Regions from separate parts of the Micromonospora luteifusca genome, predicted to be linked through region 1. Evidence: riboswitches for the same ligand, from Rfam matches in the RefSeq annotation. Region 1 holds a riboswitch; each other region holds the start of a gene.
The links. A riboswitch is a leader RNA that binds a small molecule or an ion and turns the genes downstream of it on or off. The one in region 1 is predicted to bind cyclic di-AMP.

Region 1 (5,640 bases):
ACGGTTCGTTCGGCCCACTGAGCACGCTCACCGCGGCCCGCAGGCCCTCGCCGAGGGCCAGGTTGTACAGCTCGTCGATCTCGTGCCGACTCAGCGGCTGCCCGGGCACGTCGGCGATCTCCTGCCGGGAGCCGTTGCGGCGGTCGTGCACGTACCCGCCACTGCCGGAGTCACGGACCACCACCTTGAGGTCCACGCCCTCACTGACCAGCAGCGGCTCCAACACCTGGCCGATCTCGCCGCCGAGGGCGGCGCAGAGCACCACGTCGACACCGAGTGACATCACCATCCGGGCCTGCCAGACGCCCTGCCCGCCGGGGTGCAGGTGCAACTCGGGATGGTCGTTCGGCTGGTCCACGGTCACGGTGAGCTGCGGAGTGGGCGCGAAGACCATGACGTGCCCGCTCACCGGTCGTCGCCGTTCATGATGTCGCTCTCCAGGACAGTCGGGTGAATTATCACTAACCGACCCTAATAGGACAGGTGGTGGCAGGCCATCCACCAGGCGAGGTTTCGCCCTGGTGTTGGCCACCGTCGGGCGTTGCCAGCCAGACATCGGTACGGGACGATCGTGCGACCAACGACGGCGGGAGACGGTGTGCTCAGCAGCGATACCTTCAGCTACACCGTCCAGGCCCGGTGCTCGCCAGCCGAGGCGGCGGCGTTGCTCAGCGATCTGACCCGACAGGGTGAGCTGCACCCGCTGATCGTTCGGGTCCGCCGAGTGCCGCCCCGACCGGGCGCCCGGGCCAGCTACACGATCAACGACCGGCTGGCCGCCGGCCCGCTACGCTTCCGGACCACCTACCACGCGGACGTGCTGATCAGCGAGGACGACGAAATCGTCACGGTGGCCCGCCAGTGGCCGGCCACCACCGTACGCAACCACACCCGACTGCGTGCCGAACCGGACGGCCTGGTCCGGATCGACGTCGAGATCACCCTGACCGCACCGACCCTGCTGTTCCGGTACGCGTTCCGCCAGGCCCGCGACGCTCACCTCGCCCTGGCCACCCGGCTCGGCGCGGCGCTGGACCGCACCGGCAACCCACCCCCCGCCCCCTGACCACCCGGCAGCCCCCGGCCTCGCGCCGTGCGGGCCTCGCGCCCCACGGCATGATCGTGCTCGATCCAGGATGTAGTGGTCTGTGGGCGCGACGAGGCCACTAAATCCTGGTTGTAGTGCGATCGCGGCTCGCGATCACGGCTCGCGCGGCGGGACGCCGGCCCCAGGGCTTGTAGGTGGACAGCACCGTCGCGATGATCATCAGGCTGGTCGACACCGCGGGTGCGATCACCAGGTCGGCGCGATCGCGTGCGGGCAGGGCGGCGCCCAACGCGCCGGCGTGCCGCAGGTTCGGGGTGAGCAGGAACAGCACCAGCCCGACCATCACCGTGGTGAGCACGAGCTTGACCAGCACCCAGCGGTAGCGCAGCAGGCCCCACGGTGTGAGTAGCGCGCTGGCGACACCGATCAGCCAGACCAGGACGCTCAGCGGCGCGAACAGCACGGTGCCGACCAGCGCCGTGACCGGGTAGACCGCCGCCGGATCGGCGCCACGCTGCACGGCGATGCCGAGGGTGAGCAGCACCAGGTCGGTGCCGAGCCAGCCGAGCGAGGTGACCAGGTGCAGGGTGAGGAGGCCCTTGCGGGCGGTGGGTGGGATCCGAGGCATACCGCGATGCTGCCCGCGGGTCACTGCCGGGTCGTCCGACCGCCGACGACATCAGAGGTACGCCCGGCGACGTAGCCGGTCCGTGGGCGGCGAGATCGTCACCCATCCAAGATCGATAACACGTCGCCAGTGTCGGGGTATCCCGTCAACCCGGATACCCCGACATCGGCGAAAGCGTGTGGATCATCCCCTGGCCGGTCCGGCCGGGAGACCTACCCGCCTCGGGCGGGTCTGCGGCGGTGAGCCCCGCCGTGACACATCCCGAACAGCGGGTGGGTCAGTAGACCGACAGGTGCACGTGGTTGGTGTGGGCGCTGGACGGGTCGCCGCCCGCCCCGCTGTACGACTTCCACCCGCTGCTGGGCAGCCAGATCTGCCGGTACCAGATCACGTACAGGACGGCGAGCTGGTTGGAGTTGCGGATGAAGTACGCGGCCAGGTTGTTGCCGTACGTCTTGTCGCCGCCGGTGGCGTTTCCGCCGAAGCCGTTCTTCTGCGCGGCGAAGTCGCAGGCCCGGCCCTTCGGGTGTTCTCCGGAGCCGCTGGGGCGGTGGCAGGAGACGTACCGGGTGAAGCCTGCGGCCTTGGCCTGGTTGAGCGCGTGCAGGGTGCGCGGGGTGATGCAGCCGCTGGCGGGCGTGGGGTCGTTGACGCTGCACGACTCCGATGGCCAGGAGCCGTTGGAGTTGCGTGGCGCGGGCTTCGCGTTGGCGGCGGAGGTGCCCCGGTTGGAGCCGGTGTCGGCGGTGGTCTGCGGCGTGGATGTGTTGGCCACGGTGAGGGCCCGCTCGGCCTGCTCCTTGCGTTTGGCCATCACCGCGACCTGCTTGCGCTGCTCGGTGACCTCGCCGTTGAGGGCGACCCGGGTGCGGTTGGCCTGGTCCTTGCTGGTGTGCAGGTCGCGCAGCACCTTGTCCTCGTTGGCGGCCACCGCGCCCAGGGTGGCGGCCCGGTCCATGAATCCGTCGGGGGTGCCGCTGTTGAGCAGCGCCGCCATCGTGCCGAGCCGGCCGGTGCGGTACGCCACGCCGGCGATCTCGCCAACTTTGCCGTTGCGTTGGGCGAGCTCGACCTCGATGGTCTTCAGCCGGGTGGTGAGCTGCTGCTGGCGCTGCACGGAGGTGTCCAGAGCGCGTTTCGCGTCCAGGTAGCCCTTGCTGGCGGCCTCCAGTTGGGCGCGCAGCGCCGGGGTGCCACCCTCTTCGTCGGAGTCGGGTGCGGCGGCCTGCAGGCCGGTCGGGGGAGCGGCCGAGGCGGTGCCGGCCGGGAGAGCGATGCCGAGGGCGAGCATCGCGACGATCAGGGCCGCGAGTCGGGCGGCGGGTGGTCGTGCTGGTGCCACTGTGCATGTCCTTCCGTCAGCCGCCGACCGGGTTAGCTGACGGGTTCGGGACGGAAGATCCCTACCGCTGACGCGGATGCACCCCAGGAACGTGGTTCCCCGGTTCGCCTATGTGGCAATTAGGCGGCGACCGCCACCGGCGCCGGGAGGGCGCCGCCTGGTGGAGGCCGGGACCGAGCCTACCGGTGCCGGTGGGGCGGTTGCAGCCGATGTGACGGACGGTGCGTGCGCCGTCACCAGAAAAGCGCCGTCACCACTCGATTGAGCCGCAGGCCCCGGAGGTGGCACCGGGCTCGATCTGCAACGTCGCGTGTTCGATTCGGAAGTCGTCGTGCAGGGCTGTACGCGCCGCGCTGAGCACTGCGCCGACCTCGGCGCCGGGCGCCATGGTCAGGTGTGCGGAGGCCACCTCCATGCCCGAGGTGAGCGTCCAGACGTGCAGGTCGTGCACCTCGACCACACCGGGGACGGCGGCCAGCCGGTCGTGCACGGCGGTCACCTGGAGGTGCTCCGGGGCGGCCTGCACCAGGATGCGGACGGCGGCGCGTGCCAGCCGCCAGGTGCGCGGCAGGATGAACACACCGATGGCGACCGCGACGAGTGGGTCGGCCCACCACCAGTCGGTGACGGTGATGAGCAGCGCCGCGCCGATCACGCCGACCGAGCCGAGCAGGTCGCCGAGCACCTCGAGATAGGCGCCCTGAAGGTTGATGCTCTCCCGGGCTCCGGCGCGGAGCAGGGCGAAGGCGCCGACGTTCGCGAGCAGGCCGAGCACGGCCACCGCGAGCATTGGTCCGGCGATGACCTCGTGCGGATCACCGAAGCGGCGGATCGCCTCGATCACCACGTAGACCGCGACGGCGGAGAGCAGGACGGCGTTGGCGAGTGCGGCGAGCACCTCGAGTCGGTAGAGCCCGAAGGTGCGCTGCGGGTCGCCGGTGGCCCGCCGGGTGGCGGTGATCGCGGCGAGCGCCATGCCGATGCCGAGCACGTCGGTGAACATGTGCCCGGCGTCGGAGAGCAGGGCGAGTGAGCCGGTGTGCAGGGCGGCCACCGCCTCGACCACCATCAGGGTGGCGAGGAGCCCGAACGCCGCCCAGAGCCGTCCCCTGTGCTGGTGTGCGGCATTGGCGACCGACCCATGGTGGTGGTCATGACCTGCGCCCACGAGACCCACCTTCCGCCGCCAGTCGGGACCCGGTCAAATGTATGCTCACATCGCTATGTATGCAAGTATGCGGCCGGCCGCTGTCCCGTCCGGTCATTCGTCACGGATCAGCCGGTCGGGTCGAGGGTGGTGAGTCGCTGAGTGGCCCGGGAGAGCGCCACGTACAGGGTGCGTACCCCGGCACCCGGATCCGCCCGGATCTCGCTCGGGGCGACCAGCACCACCCCGTCGTACTCCATGCCCTTGGCCTCCAGGCTGGTCACCACCTGCAGCCGCGGAGCGTCGAGCGCGGTGAGCCAGCCGGCGACCTCGTCGCGGCGGGGGACCGGGGTGATCACCCCGACCGTGCCCTCCACCTCGGCCAGCAGGCCGGCCGCCGCCTCCACGGTGGCGGTCTCCAACCCCGTCGGGGGCACCACCAGCTCGACCGGATCGACCCCGGTGGAGCGGACGGCGGTCGGCAGCGGCAGGTCAGGGTAGAGCCGGCGGATCTCCGCCGCCGCCACCGCGAAGATCTCCGACGAGTTGCGGTAGTTGGTGGTGAGCGTGAAGTCGTGTCGCTTGCGCCGGCCCAGCGCCTGGTCGCGGGCCCGGTTCAGCTCCTCCGGATCGCCGGTCCACGCGGTCTGCGCGGGGTCACCCACCACCGTCCAGGACGCCAGGTGGCCACGCCGACCGACCATCCGCCACTGCATCGGCGAGACGTCCTGTGCCTCGTCCACCACCACGTGCGCGTAGTCCCGGTAATCCTCCGGACGCTCCCGGGCCGCCGCCCGGGCCGCCCGCTGGCGCTCGCCGAGGGTGCTCAGCTCGCGTACACCGCCAGCCAGCTGGAACGGATCGCGCCGAGCCCGGGCCGGCTTTGCCGGCTTGCCGAGCAGCGCGTCCAACTCGTCCAACAACGCGATGTCGGCAATGGTCAGCCCGTCGGTGTCCAGGCTCCGGTACGCGGCGCTGAGCAGCCGGATCTCCGCGCTGGAGAGGATCCCGCTCGCGTACCGGCGCAGCCGATCCGGTCGGGCCAGCCAGCCGAGCACGTGGCGAGGGTGCAGCCGCGGCCACCACGCCTTGAGGAACTCCCGGAACTCGGCCCGCTCGGCGATCTCGCCCTCGAAGGTCCGCTGCTCCGGCAGTCTGATGCCCACCTCCCGGGCCTGCGCCCAGAGCGCGGCGAACACCCCGTCGAAGCCGGCCCGGCGCACCTCGTTGCGTCGAGCGCCCCGGTGCAGCACGCGATCCCGGATCCGGTCCAATTCGGCCCGGTCCAACCGCAGCAACGTGCCCCGGTAGAGCAGCCGCAACTCACCCGGACCGCCCGGCACCGCGTCGCGGGCCGCACGCTCCAGCACCCGGCGCATCCGCAGCGAGCCCTTCACCGCCGCGACCTCGGGCGGGTCGGGGCGGGTGGCGGTCATCCCCGGAAAGAGGGTGCCCAGCGAGTGCAGGGTCGCGGT
Region 2 (5,640 bases), 1.6 Mb from region 1:
CACACCCGGACGGCCGGCCGACCCGGCGTGAGGCCCGGGACGCCGGCGATGTGCTGCTCGCGGCGGGTCAGCATCGCCACGTCGACGGTGAACTCGAACAACAGCCAGTCGACCTGCGGCTCCGCGCGGGCGCCCTGCGCCAAGCGGGCCACCCGCGCCGGATCGGTGACCGGACGGGCACGGCCGGCCACGTACGCCTCGTCGTCGCTCTCCTCCGGGGGGAACGAGTGCAGCGCGTATCGGCCGTCGCGTTCGAGGTCACGGCGCTTCGGGGAGTCGATGATGAAGCAGAACAGACCCTCGTCGGTGATGACCGGCGAGACCGGATGGACCCGGGGCCCGCCGTCGGCGCGGACCGTAGCCAGGTAGCCGAAGCCCGGCCCGTACTGCTGGAGGAGAACGCGGATCCCGTCGGCGAGTCGGGGCTCGTCGGCGGCGAATTCGGACCAGGAAGCCATGCGGACATTCTATCGAACAAATGTACGAGCAGCGACCTCGACGCGCTGGTCACCGCCACCGAATCCGACGGCTTTGGGCGGCGCGGCTATGGTGGTCCGATGCTGCTCTCCGACCGCGACCTGGTCTCCGAGATCAAGGCCGGCACGCTGGGCCTGGAGCCGTTCGAGCCCACCCTGGTTCAACCTTCCAGCATCGACGTGCGGCTCGACCGGTTGTTCCGGGTCTTCAACAACCACCTCTACACACACATCGACCCGGCGATGCAGCAGGACGACCTGACCTCGGCGGTCGAGGTGCCCGACGGCGAGCCGTTCGTGCTGCACCCGGGGGAGTTCGTGCTCGCCTCGACGCTGGAGGTCATCTCGCTCGGTGACCAGCTCGCCGGCCGGCTGGAGGGGAAGAGCTCGCTGGGTCGCCTCGGGCTGCTCACGCACTCGACCGCCGGCTTCATCGACCCGGGTTTCTCCGGTCACGTGACGCTGGAGCTGTCCAACGTGGCTAACCTGCCGATCACCCTCTGGCCGGGCATGAAGATCGGGCAGCTCTGCATCTTCCGGCTGTCCTCGCCGGCCGAGCACCCGTACGGCTCGGTGGTCTACGGCTCGCGGTACCAGGGCCAGCGAGGGCCGACGCCGAGCCGCGCCTGGCAGCACTGGCGCACCTGGCCCACCCGCTGAACCGGTAACGACGAGGGCCCGCCGCGACGAATCGCGACGGGCCCTTCGGTCACCCTCGATCAGCCTGGGCGGCCATAGCTGTGGATCGGGCCGTCGTCGACCTTCTTCATCTTGACCGGTTGACCGGCCTGCGAGGCGTGCACCACCCAGCCGCCGCCGACGTACATGCCGACGTGGTGGATGTCGCTGTAGTAGAAGACCAGATCGCCGGGGCGCAGGTTGGCCCTGCTGACATCCTTGGTGGCGCGGCTCTGCGCGGCGGCATTGTGTGGCAGCGACACGCCGGCCTTCGCCCAGGCCGCCAGCATCAGACCGGAGCAGTCGTACGAGTTCGGACCCTCGGCACCCCAGACGTAGGGCTTGCCGATCTGGGCGCAGGCGAACTTGACCGCCGTGCCCGCGGCACCGCCGGGATAGCTGCCCGGGCACGGCGCCGGACGCAACGGGCCGCCGCCACCACTGCCGTACACCTTGAGACGCAGCTTCTGCAGCTTGTCGATCTCATCGTTGATCTGCTTCTTCTTCGCAGCCAACTGGGCCTCGGTGCGGGTCAGCTGGGCCACCATCTCGTCGAGTGGCGCCTTCTGCGCGGCCAGATCGTCGCGCAGATCCGCCACCTCGCGCACGTCCTGCTGCTGGTTGTGCGCGAAGCGGTCGAGCATCTCGAGCTGGCCAACAACCTCGCCGGGTGACCGGCTGCCCAGCACCGCATTGACGGTCGCGACGTTCTCGCCCTTGTACGCGCGCACGGCCAGGGCGCTGACCTTGTTCATCGCGGCGTCGACCTGACGCTCCAGCGGGGCGATCCGGGCGGCCACCGCGTCGGCCTGCTTGCGCTTCGCGGCGAGGTCGGCCCGGGTGGCGTTGTGCTGCTCGATGATCGGTTCGAGCTTGTTCCAGTCGGCGTCGATCTGGCGCTCGATCTCGGCGACGCTCGGGTCGGCGTGGGCCGCTGTGGCGCTGCCCGTCAGGACGACGGCGACGCCGATCAGTGCGGCGAGAGCGGTGGTGAAGCGGGAACTGCGTGGGCGCGGCACGATCGACGTCGGGCCGGCTGATGCCGGCCGCCCGGACGACGGCCGCGGGGCATGGAGTGCCACCGGGTTCCGTACTCCTTCTTCCTGACCGCCTACCGGGTTAGCTGACGGGTTCGGGCGGGAAGTCGGCGCCCTACCGCATTTGCTGCGGATTCACCCCGGGGGACCTGGGTCCCCGGTTCGTTCGGAAACGACTCGGCGGTGTCGGTCCGTTACCGCCCGGGTTGGGCGGAGCTGCTATCGGGCCGACGAATGACCAGAGTAGAGACGCCCGTTACCGATCCGCAACCCGCACGGCCGTGACACTCCGTACCGATCAGGGAGGGTCACTGCCCGTACGCGAAGATTTCTTTCTCGACGCGTCGAGACATGGAAAGGTATTGACGCGGACTCCCGGCCGGCGCGAAGGTGACCTCACCTTCATTCGTGGAATCTAGGGGGTTCGATGCACCATCCAACCCTGTCCGCCTGCCGGCGCACACTGCTCGCCGCCGCCGTGGTCGCCGCCGCGACCGCGGTACCGCTACCCGCCAGCGCGGCCGCCGCACCCACCGCCGACCGCCAGCAGCAGTACGCCGCCGCAGCGGCCGAATACGGCGTACCGACCGACGTGCTGCTCGGCGTCTCCTACCTGGAGTCCCGCTGGGACAGCAACGCCGGCACACCGAGCACCAGCGGCGGCTACGGCCCGATGCACCTGACTGACGCCCGACATGTGGCGGCTCTGCCGGTCGGCGGCCACCACGACGCCGGCACCGAGGACCCGCGCGGCGACGAATCCCGCCCCACGCTCGCACCCGCTCCCCGGCCGGCCGACGACCCCGCGCCGCCCGCCGCCGCGTTGCAGACCGTGGACGCCGCCGCGGCACTGACCGGTGCCGCTCCCGACGCACTACGCACCGACGCCGACGTCAACATCCGAGGCGGGGCGGCGCTGCTGGCCTCGTACCAGCGGGAGTTGGGCGCCCCCGTCGGTGCCGGCACCGACCCGGCCACCTGGTACGGCGCGGTGGCCCGCTACGCCGGCGCGGACAGTGCCGACGCCGCGGCGGCCTTCGCCGACGAGGTCTTCACCACCATCGGCACCGGCGAGTCGCGGGTGACCGACGACGGCCAGCGGATCACGCTGCCGGCCCGGGCGATCCGGCCCGAGCGTTCCTGGCTGGACCGGCTGGGCCTGCGCCGCCTCGCCCGCCCGGACGGGCTGGAGTGCCCCAGCACCATTTCCTGCGAATGGATTCCGGCGCCCTACGCGGCGTTCGGCGACGGGGACTACGGCAACCACGACCTCTCCGACCGGCCCGACCGGCAGAAGATCGAGTACATCGTCATCCACGACACCGAGGCGAGCTGGGCCACCACCCTGAAGCTCGTCCAGGACCCGACCTACGTGAGCTGGCACTACTCGCTGCGTTCCGTGGACGGGCACGTCGCCCAGCACGTGAAGACCAAGGACGTCGCCTGGCACGCCGGCAACTGGTACGTCAACGCCAAGTCGGTCGGGCTGGAGCACGAGGGCTTCGCGGCGCAGGGCACCTGGTACACCGAGGCGATGTATCGGACCTCGGCGAAGCTGGTCCGGCACCTCGCGCTGCGGCTGGGCATTCCGCTGGACCGCCAGCACATCATCGGCCACGACAACGTGCCCGGCACCACCGCAGCGACCGTACGCGGGATGCACTGGGACACCGGCCCGTACTGGGACTGGACGCACTACTTCGAGCTGCTGCACGCGCCACGGTTGGACACCGGCACCCCGGCCACCGGTCTGGTCCGGATCGACCCGGACTTCGCCACCAACCAGCCGGCGTTCATCGGCTGCGTCACCGCCGGTGTGCCCTGCGCGCCGCGCGGCTCGTCGGCGGTGGTGCTGCGCTCCGCACCGTCCGCGGACGCGCCACTGGTCAACGACATCGCGCTGCGCCCCGAAGGCACCCCGAACACGATGGAGGTGTCGGATCACGGCGCCCGGGCCTCCGCCGGCCAGACGTACGCGCTCGCCGGCCGCGAGGGTGACTGGACGGCCATCTGGTATCTCGGGCAGCGGGCGTGGTTCCACAACCCGGCGTCCGCGCCGACCGCCAGTTGGACCGTCGGCCTGGTGGCCACCCCGAAGCCGGGACGGGCCACCATCCCGGTGTACGGGCGGGCGTACCCGGAGCAGGCGGCCTACCCGGCCGGCGTGCCCTACCAGGCGATCTCGCCGCTGCAGTACACCCTGGCCGCCGGGCAGCGGTACGCCGTCGGCGCGGTGCTGGCCGGCGAGTACTACCGGGCCAGCACGGTCGACGGCTCCTCGCCCGGCGACTGGACGGTGATCCGCGGCAAGAACCGGTACGCGCAGATCCAGTTCGGCCACCGCATCATGTACGTCGACCTGGCCGACGTGCAGTTGCTGCCGTCCCCGCTGGGCGCGCCCCGCTGAGAAACCACGACGGCCCCCGGTCGGTGACCGGGGGCCGTCGTCGTGCCTGGGAGATCAGCCGGGTCTGCGGAACCCGGCGACCGGCATCGTGTTGATGCTCGACACCTGCACCGGTTTACCGGCTCGGGGAGCGTGCACCATCTGGTTGTTGCCCAGATACAGCCCGACATGACTCAGGCCGGAGAAGAAGAAGACCAGGTCACCGGGGCGGGCATCGGCTCGTGAGACGGCCTTGCCCTCGTTCCACTGGTCACCGGTGTGGTGGGTGAGGCTGATCCCGGCCGCCTTGTAGGCGTACTGGGTCAGCCCCGAGCAGTCGAACGAGTTCGGGCCGGTGGCACCCCAGACGTACGGCTTGCCGACCTTGCCGCAGGCGGTCCTGATCGCGGTACGGGCGGCCGCGCTCACCACCCCGTTGATGGTCGGGCAGGCCGCGGTCACGACCGTGGTCTTGGGCATCGACGCCTCGAGCTGCTTGATCTCGGCGTCGATCTGCTTCTTCTTGGCGGCCAGCTCGTTCTGCTGCCTGGTCTGGGTGACGATCAGCGCGTCGAGCTTCTGCTTCTCGCCGTCGTACTTGGCCCGCACGGCCAGCACACCCTCGACCTGCTTGCGCTCCTGCGCGGCCAGCCGGTCGAGGACGGTGAGCTGCTCGGTGAGCGTGTCCGGCTTGGCGCTGACCAGCAGCGCGCCGATGTCGTGCGACGGGCCCGACATGTAGTAGCGGGAGGCGAGGTCGCCGACCCGGTTGAGCGCCAGCTCGCTCTGCAGCGACAACGGCTCGATCTTCTTCTGCAGGTCCGTCGACTTCTGCCGATTGACCTTCAGCTGCGCCCTGACCTTGTTGTACTGCTCGATGGTGGGCTCCAACTGCTCCCACTTCTTGTCGATCTGCGCCTCGAGCTCGTCGACCGTGGGCGCGGCGTGTGCCGGCGCGGCCAGCAGACCGGCGCCAAGCGCCGCGGCGGCGACCAGGACGAGCAGACGGTGGGCAGCGCGGCGCAGGCCACCCGGCCGAGCAGACACTTTCAGGTCGTGACGA
Region 3 (5,640 bases), 3.6 Mb from region 1:
GGAGTGGATCCGTGCCGAGCTGTGGACCACGCTGCTCGCGGTCGCGTACCTGTTGGTGATCGCCGCCGCCGCGGACGCGGACGTGCGGGGTAAGCGTTCGCCGTGGCGGTCCCGGCCGCTGGTCTGGCTCGGGGAGGTGTCCTTCGCCTTCTACCTGGTCCACGTGCTGGTGATGACGAGCGTGTTGCGCCTCAGCGGTGACTGGGGGACCGGCTTCGAGGGCTGGCGCGGCCCGGCCGCGGTGCTCGGTTTCCTGCTGGTGAACCTGATCCTCGCTGGATTGCTGCACCGCTTCGTCGAGACCCCGATGATGCGCCGACTCGCGCCGCGTCGTGCGGCCCGGCCGCCCGTCCCCGAACAACGCACGGCCGGAACCCAGGCCGCCGGCGACCGGTCACCGTACGTCGACTCGCGCTGACACCGTCCACCCTGGTCAGCAGGGGCGGCGCGGCGTTCGCCGACACGCCCGTGGGCCGTGCGCCCGGGTCGGCGCGGCGGTAGCGTGGGCACGTGCTCCCGGTCGCGCTCACCTGTCCGCTGTGGTGGGTGGCGCGCTGGGCGACGCGGGTGCTGACCAGCCTCGCCGTGGTGGCGGCCCTGGCGCTTGGCGCTGGCGCAGCCTCGGCCGCCGTGACAACTCCGAGCACCGTGCCAGCACAGAGTTCCGCGCTGGCAGCGAGCGCCGTGCCAGCACCGAGTTCCGTGTCGTCGCCGTTCGCGCCCGAGGCGCTGTTGGCGTCCTGCCAGGCCACCTCGCCAGAGGGTGCCGTCCACCCGGCCCAGACGGTCGGTGCGGGGGCCGCCGAGGCGTCCTCCCCGGCAGGGTCGGTCGACTCGCAACCGGCGCCGCCCGGAGGCCTGGGCACCATCGCGACCGGCGTGCTGCCGGTGCGCGCGGCCGGGGCCAACCGGCTGCCTCTCGTCGACGGCCCGCACGGCTGGGCTCCCCGCGGCCCACCCGGGCGCTGAGTCACCGGGACCAACGTCCCGTCGCCGCACCCTGTCGACCTACCCGCTCCGCACCCCGCCGATCCGTGGCCCGCCGTGGCCATCTGGCCGGCTGGGCTTCCCATCGCTTTGCTCTCTCCCCGAGGTGCCGACCATGGAGACCGTCGTCTTCTACCAGTTCGTGACCGAGGTGCCGCAGGCCGCTGCCATCTGGTCGACCCTGTTCCTGCTGGCACTGGGCGTGCTCGCCGCGCTGGTCGCCCGCCCCGAGCGGGACCGGCCCACGGACGATCCGCTCCCGGCCGCGCCGACCGCCCGCGAGTTGGCCGCGGCCGAGGCCGTCGACCTGCGCCGGTACGCCGAGGAGGTAGCCGTCGCCGCGGCCGGGGCGGCCAGGACGGCACGGCGGCGCCGTGAGGCCTGGCTCACCGCCCAGGAGCAGCTGGAACGGGCCTGGGCGGGGTACGACGAGGCGGACACCGCCGCCCGCCGCTTCGCGGGTTCTGCGGCGCTGCCCACCCCGCACACACCCCGGACCCCCGCCGAGTACGCATCCCGGGAGCGCTACCTGCACCGCGCGGCGACGGCGGCGTACTGGCGGGGCGACCTGACCATGGCGCAGCTCGGTGACGTGTTCGGGCACCGACACGGGTGGGATCCCCGACGGCACCCGGTCGAGCAGGAGGCGCTGCTCAGCCGGACGATCCGGGACGCGAGACTGGCCGACTACCAGGCCGCCGCCACCGAGGAGCGGGTCGCCTGGCGGGACGCGGAACTGGCCGCCGAGTCGGCGCGCACCCTCGCCGAGGAGGCGTACGCGGCAGCGGCCCGGTTGCGGCCGAGCCCGGCACCCGCCCGAGGGGCGGCGAGCGGGGCGACTCGTCCCGCCCTCGTGGCACGTTGGCGGCCGGCTCGCGCGGGTTGAGTCCGATCCGTTACGTGAGCCCCGTCACGCCATTCGAAAATCGGACGTCCGGCACGATCGGCTCGATCTGTCCCGTAAATGTGGCCGCGTTGTCGACGCCCTGTCCGGTTGTCGCCCACAGGCGTCGCCGTAACGGGTTGTCCCATCGAGTCACATCATCGGCAATACGCGCAGAAATTGCCGCAGCGAATCGGGTTTACGCAGGTGAACCTTGCTTGGCGCGGTGCGGACAAGGCCAGTAGTGTCGTCCCGTCCGGTGCGGTAATCGATCGCAAGAGGCGACGCCGCGCCGACCCGCTCAATCGTGATCAACGAACCGGGGACCCATCAGTAAGTCCGGGGTGAATCCGCGAGCCACGGCCCGCGGTAGGGCGATCTTCCCGCCCGAATCCGTCAGCTAACCCGGTAGGCGGTGTCGGAAGGAGTTCCCAACTCGTGCAGCACCTTTCCACCCCTCGGTTGTTCCCTCGCCTCCACGGCGCAGCGGTGCCCCCGCTCATTCGTCCAGTGACGGTGAGCTGACCCCCCGGGTCATCGCCTTTCCCGCCCGGCCACGCCGGGCGTTCCCCTGAGCGGTTCACCATCCGCGGACCACGGTCCGTGCGCTGACGCCTGCCCGGATACCGGTCCGGCCGCGGTGTGCCGCTCTCCCCCCCGATCCGTGGAGGACCCGTGAAGCACACCATGCAGCGTCAACTCCGACGCTTCGCCACCCAGCGCCCGTACCAGATCGCCGCCGCCTCCGCCGCGGCCCTCGTGATCGCCACCACCACCGGCGCTCTGCTCACCACCACCGACGACGCTCCGGCCAGCCAGCGCACCGCGACCACGGTCGCCGAGATGCGCAGCGACACCGTCGCCTCCCTCGGCGAGGCACCCGATGCTTCCCCCTCGGCCAGCGCTGCCCCGGCCACCAGCGCCGCGTCTCCCGCCGCCAAGGCCAGCACCAACCCGGACCTGACCCGTAAGCCGGAGCCGCCGAAGCCGCCGGCGACCAAGGTGCTCGACTACGAGTACGAGGCGCAGAACACGTACTACAACTGCGGCCCGGCGGCCACCCGCAACGCGCTCAGCGCCACCGGCATCGACCGCACCCAGGAGGAACTCGGTGCCGAGCTGGGCACCACCGAGATGGGCACCAACTCGGCCGAGGACACCACCCGGGTGCTCAACGCCGAGGTGAAGGGCTCCCCGTACCGGACCCGGATGTTCGCCGGCGCACCCAGCCCGGCGCAGATGGACCGACTCCAGGCCGACGTCGTCAAGGCCATCACCGACGGGCGGGGCGTGGTGGCCAACGTGGTCGGCGACGCCACCGACACCGACGGTGGGTGGCACTCCTACGGCGGCGGGCACTACATCGCCGTCGTGGGTTACAAGGACAACGGCCGGACCGTGCGGATCGCCGACTCGGCGAACCCGGCCGACCCGTCGTACTGGATCACCACGATCGACCTGGCCAACTGGATCACCAGCCGGGGCTACTCCGCCTGACCCAGGCACGCTGACCGCCGCGGGCGCCGTCCCTCACGAGGGGCCGGCGCCCGCGGTGTCTTTCCGAAGCGGTCCGGGGTACGCCGCCATCGACGACTCTCGTCCGGGGCGGTGAACCGTGGCAGACTGCGGCCGTGGTGGATGAATCGGTTGGTCGGGCCGGCCGTCGGCCCGTCCTGCTGCTGCTGCACGGGATGGGGGCGACCGGGGACGTCTGGTTGCCCTGGGCGCCGCTGCTGGAGCAGCACTGGCCCGGGCGGTGGCTGGCACCGGACCTCGCCGGCCACGGCTGGGCGGCGCCGCTGCCGTCGTACTCCTTCGAGGGTTTCGCCCGGCAGATCGCGCAGGGTCTGGCCTCCGACGACCGCGTCGTCGTGCTCGGGCACTCGCTCGGTGGGGTCGTCGGCCTGGCGCTGGCCGCCCGTGCCGCCGGAATACCGGTGGACGCGGTGGTCGGGCTGGGCATCAAGGCGCTCTGGTCACCCGCCGAGCTGGAACGCGCCGCCGACCTGGCCGCGCGTCCGGTGAGCTGGTTCGCCAGCCGTACCGAGGCGGCCCGCCGTTACCTGCGCGTCGCCGGACTGGCCGGTCTGCTCCCGCCGGACCACCCGGTGGTGGACGCCGGGCTGCGTCAGGTCGACGGCCGGTGGCGTCTCGCCATGGATCCGAACGCCTTCGCCGTCGGCGAGCCCAACCTGGCCGCACTACTGGCGGCGATCGACGTGCCGGTGGTGCTGGCGCGCGGTGAACACGACCCGATGGTCACCGACGCTCAGCTCAAGGAGTACGACGTACCGGTCGCCACTCTGCCCGGTCTCGGGCACAACGCGCACGTGGAGGACCCGGCGGCCGTGCTGGCGCTGCTCGACCCGTACCGCTGAGCGGCTATGCCTGTGCGGACGCGGTCAGTTCCTTCGCGGGCATCAGCTCCCGGCGGGCGGCGGTCAGGAAGGCCTCGGCGTACGACTCGGCGGGGAAGTCACCCAGGTAACGCCGGCGGGTCGCCCAGCGCTCCGCGGCCAGCGGGTCGGTGTCCAGCAGCGCGGTCAGCACCTCGTCCACGTTGGACACGTCCCGACGCAGCACGTAACCCGACGCGGCCAGCGGGAAACGCTCGGCGAACTGGTCGCCCTCGTCGCCCATGTCGGTGACCGCGTACGGCTTGCTGGAGTAGAGGTAGTCCGAGATCACCCCGGACACGTCGGAGATCAGCGCGTCCGACCGGTTCACGCACTCGGTCAGGCTCAGCGCCCGGGCGGCCGCGCCGACCACGTGCTGGCGTCCGCTGCGGGCCCGGTCGGCCACGAGCAGCTCGGTCAGCCGGCTGAGCTGGCGGGCCGATGCCGGGTTCTGCGCCGTGTACGGGTGTGCCCGCAGGATCACGGTCGCGCCGCGCGCCAGCAGCCGATGCAGCAGTTCCTCCGCCACCGGCAGCGAGCAGTAGTCGGCGTCGGCGTGGTGCCCGGTCCAGGTCGGGGTGTAGAGCACCGTCGGTTGTCCCAAGCCCCGCGCCGGCTCCGGGCGTACCGCGATCGACTCGACCTGCGGCCGGCCCACCACCACGAACTTCTCTGCCGGGATCTGCACCCCGGCGCGGGCGTACCGGTCGATCGCCGCCGGTCCGGCCACGAAGATCCGGTCGAAGATGCCGGACACCGGGTTGGCGCTCGGCGCCTTGTCGCTGTCGCCGTGGTGCAACTGGACGTGGGTGAGCTGGGTGAAGCGGATGCAGTGGCTGTTCTTCGCCCCGTGGTTGACGTAGAACGCCGCCCGCAGGCTCGGCACCAGTACCTCGTCCATGGCCCGCAGGGTGGGGCAGTAGACCACCGGCGCGTCGGTGGCCGCGGCGATCGGGGCCAGGAACTCCGGCTCGCGCAGCACGACCAGGAACGGCCGGCCGATCCGTTCCAGGTACGGCAGCCACATGGTGACCTGGTATTCCGAGCCGGGCGGCGCGGAGAAGTAGAGCAGGAACTCCGGCTGGTGCCGGCGCAGCGCCCGGGCGACCGGCCCGCCACCGGCTCCTGGCCGGAACCGCCGCCGGGCCAGGTCCAGGGCGACCACACCGGTGCCCGCGCCGACCAATAGGCTGGCGGCCAGCGCCACGCCGGCCGGCAGGGTGAGTGCAGCGGCGATCGCCAGGGCGGCGAGCAGCCCGAGCAGGGCGGTGCCGAGCCGGTCGGCGATCAGCGGCGTCCAGGCGCGCACCGGCAGGTTGGCGGCCCGGATCTCCAGGTTGCCGGCGGTGCGCAGCGGCCCCACCAGCAGCACCA

Region 2: it holds a riboswitch for cyclic di-AMP, as region 1 does, so the genes downstream of both, JOD64_RS33775 (C40 family peptidase) here and JOD64_RS06920 (coiled-coil domain-containing protein) in region 1, are expected to answer to the same signal.
Region 3: it holds a riboswitch for cyclic di-AMP, as region 1 does, so the genes downstream of both, JOD64_RS24060 (C39 family peptidase) here and JOD64_RS06920 (coiled-coil domain-containing protein) in region 1, are expected to answer to the same signal.

Annotation. Positions count from the first base shown of each region.
Region 1 is NZ_JAFBBP010000001.1:1,629,522-1,635,161, reverse strand. Features, by position in the region: gene JOD64_RS06935 (1-phosphofructokinase family hexose kinase) at 1-409, opposite strand, end outside; gene JOD64_RS06930 (SRPBCC family protein) at 599-1,066, shown strand; gene JOD64_RS06925 (hypothetical protein) at 1,167-1,676, opposite strand; gene JOD64_RS06920 (coiled-coil domain-containing protein) at 1,954-3,018, opposite strand; cyclic di-AMP (ydaO/yuaA leader) riboswitch at 3,024-3,154, opposite strand; gene JOD64_RS06915 (cation diffusion facilitator family transporter) at 3,269-4,186, opposite strand; gene JOD64_RS06910 (HelD family protein) at 4,294-5,640, opposite strand, start outside.
Region 2 is NZ_JAFBBP010000001.1:3,277,521-3,283,160, reverse strand. Features, by position in the region: gene JOD64_RS14720 (pyridoxamine 5'-phosphate oxidase family protein) at 1-458, opposite strand, end outside; gene dcd (dCTP deaminase) at 558-1,136, shown strand; gene JOD64_RS33775 (C40 family peptidase) at 1,196-2,236, opposite strand; cyclic di-AMP (ydaO/yuaA leader) riboswitch at 2,249-2,384, opposite strand; gene JOD64_RS14705 (N-acetylmuramoyl-L-alanine amidase) at 2,619-4,598, shown strand; gene JOD64_RS14700 (C40 family peptidase) at 4,653-5,640, opposite strand, start outside.
Region 3 is NZ_JAFBBP010000001.1:5,256,695-5,262,334, forward strand. Features, by position in the region: gene JOD64_RS24045 (acyltransferase family protein) at 1-418, shown strand, start outside; gene JOD64_RS24050 (hypothetical protein) at 511-969, shown strand; gene JOD64_RS24055 (hypothetical protein) at 1,103-1,873, shown strand; cyclic di-AMP (ydaO/yuaA leader) riboswitch at 2,159-2,300, shown strand; gene JOD64_RS24060 (C39 family peptidase) at 2,546-3,367, shown strand; gene JOD64_RS24065 (alpha/beta fold hydrolase) at 3,502-4,248, shown strand; gene JOD64_RS24070 (CDP-glycerol glycerophosphotransferase family protein) at 4,253-5,640, opposite strand, start outside.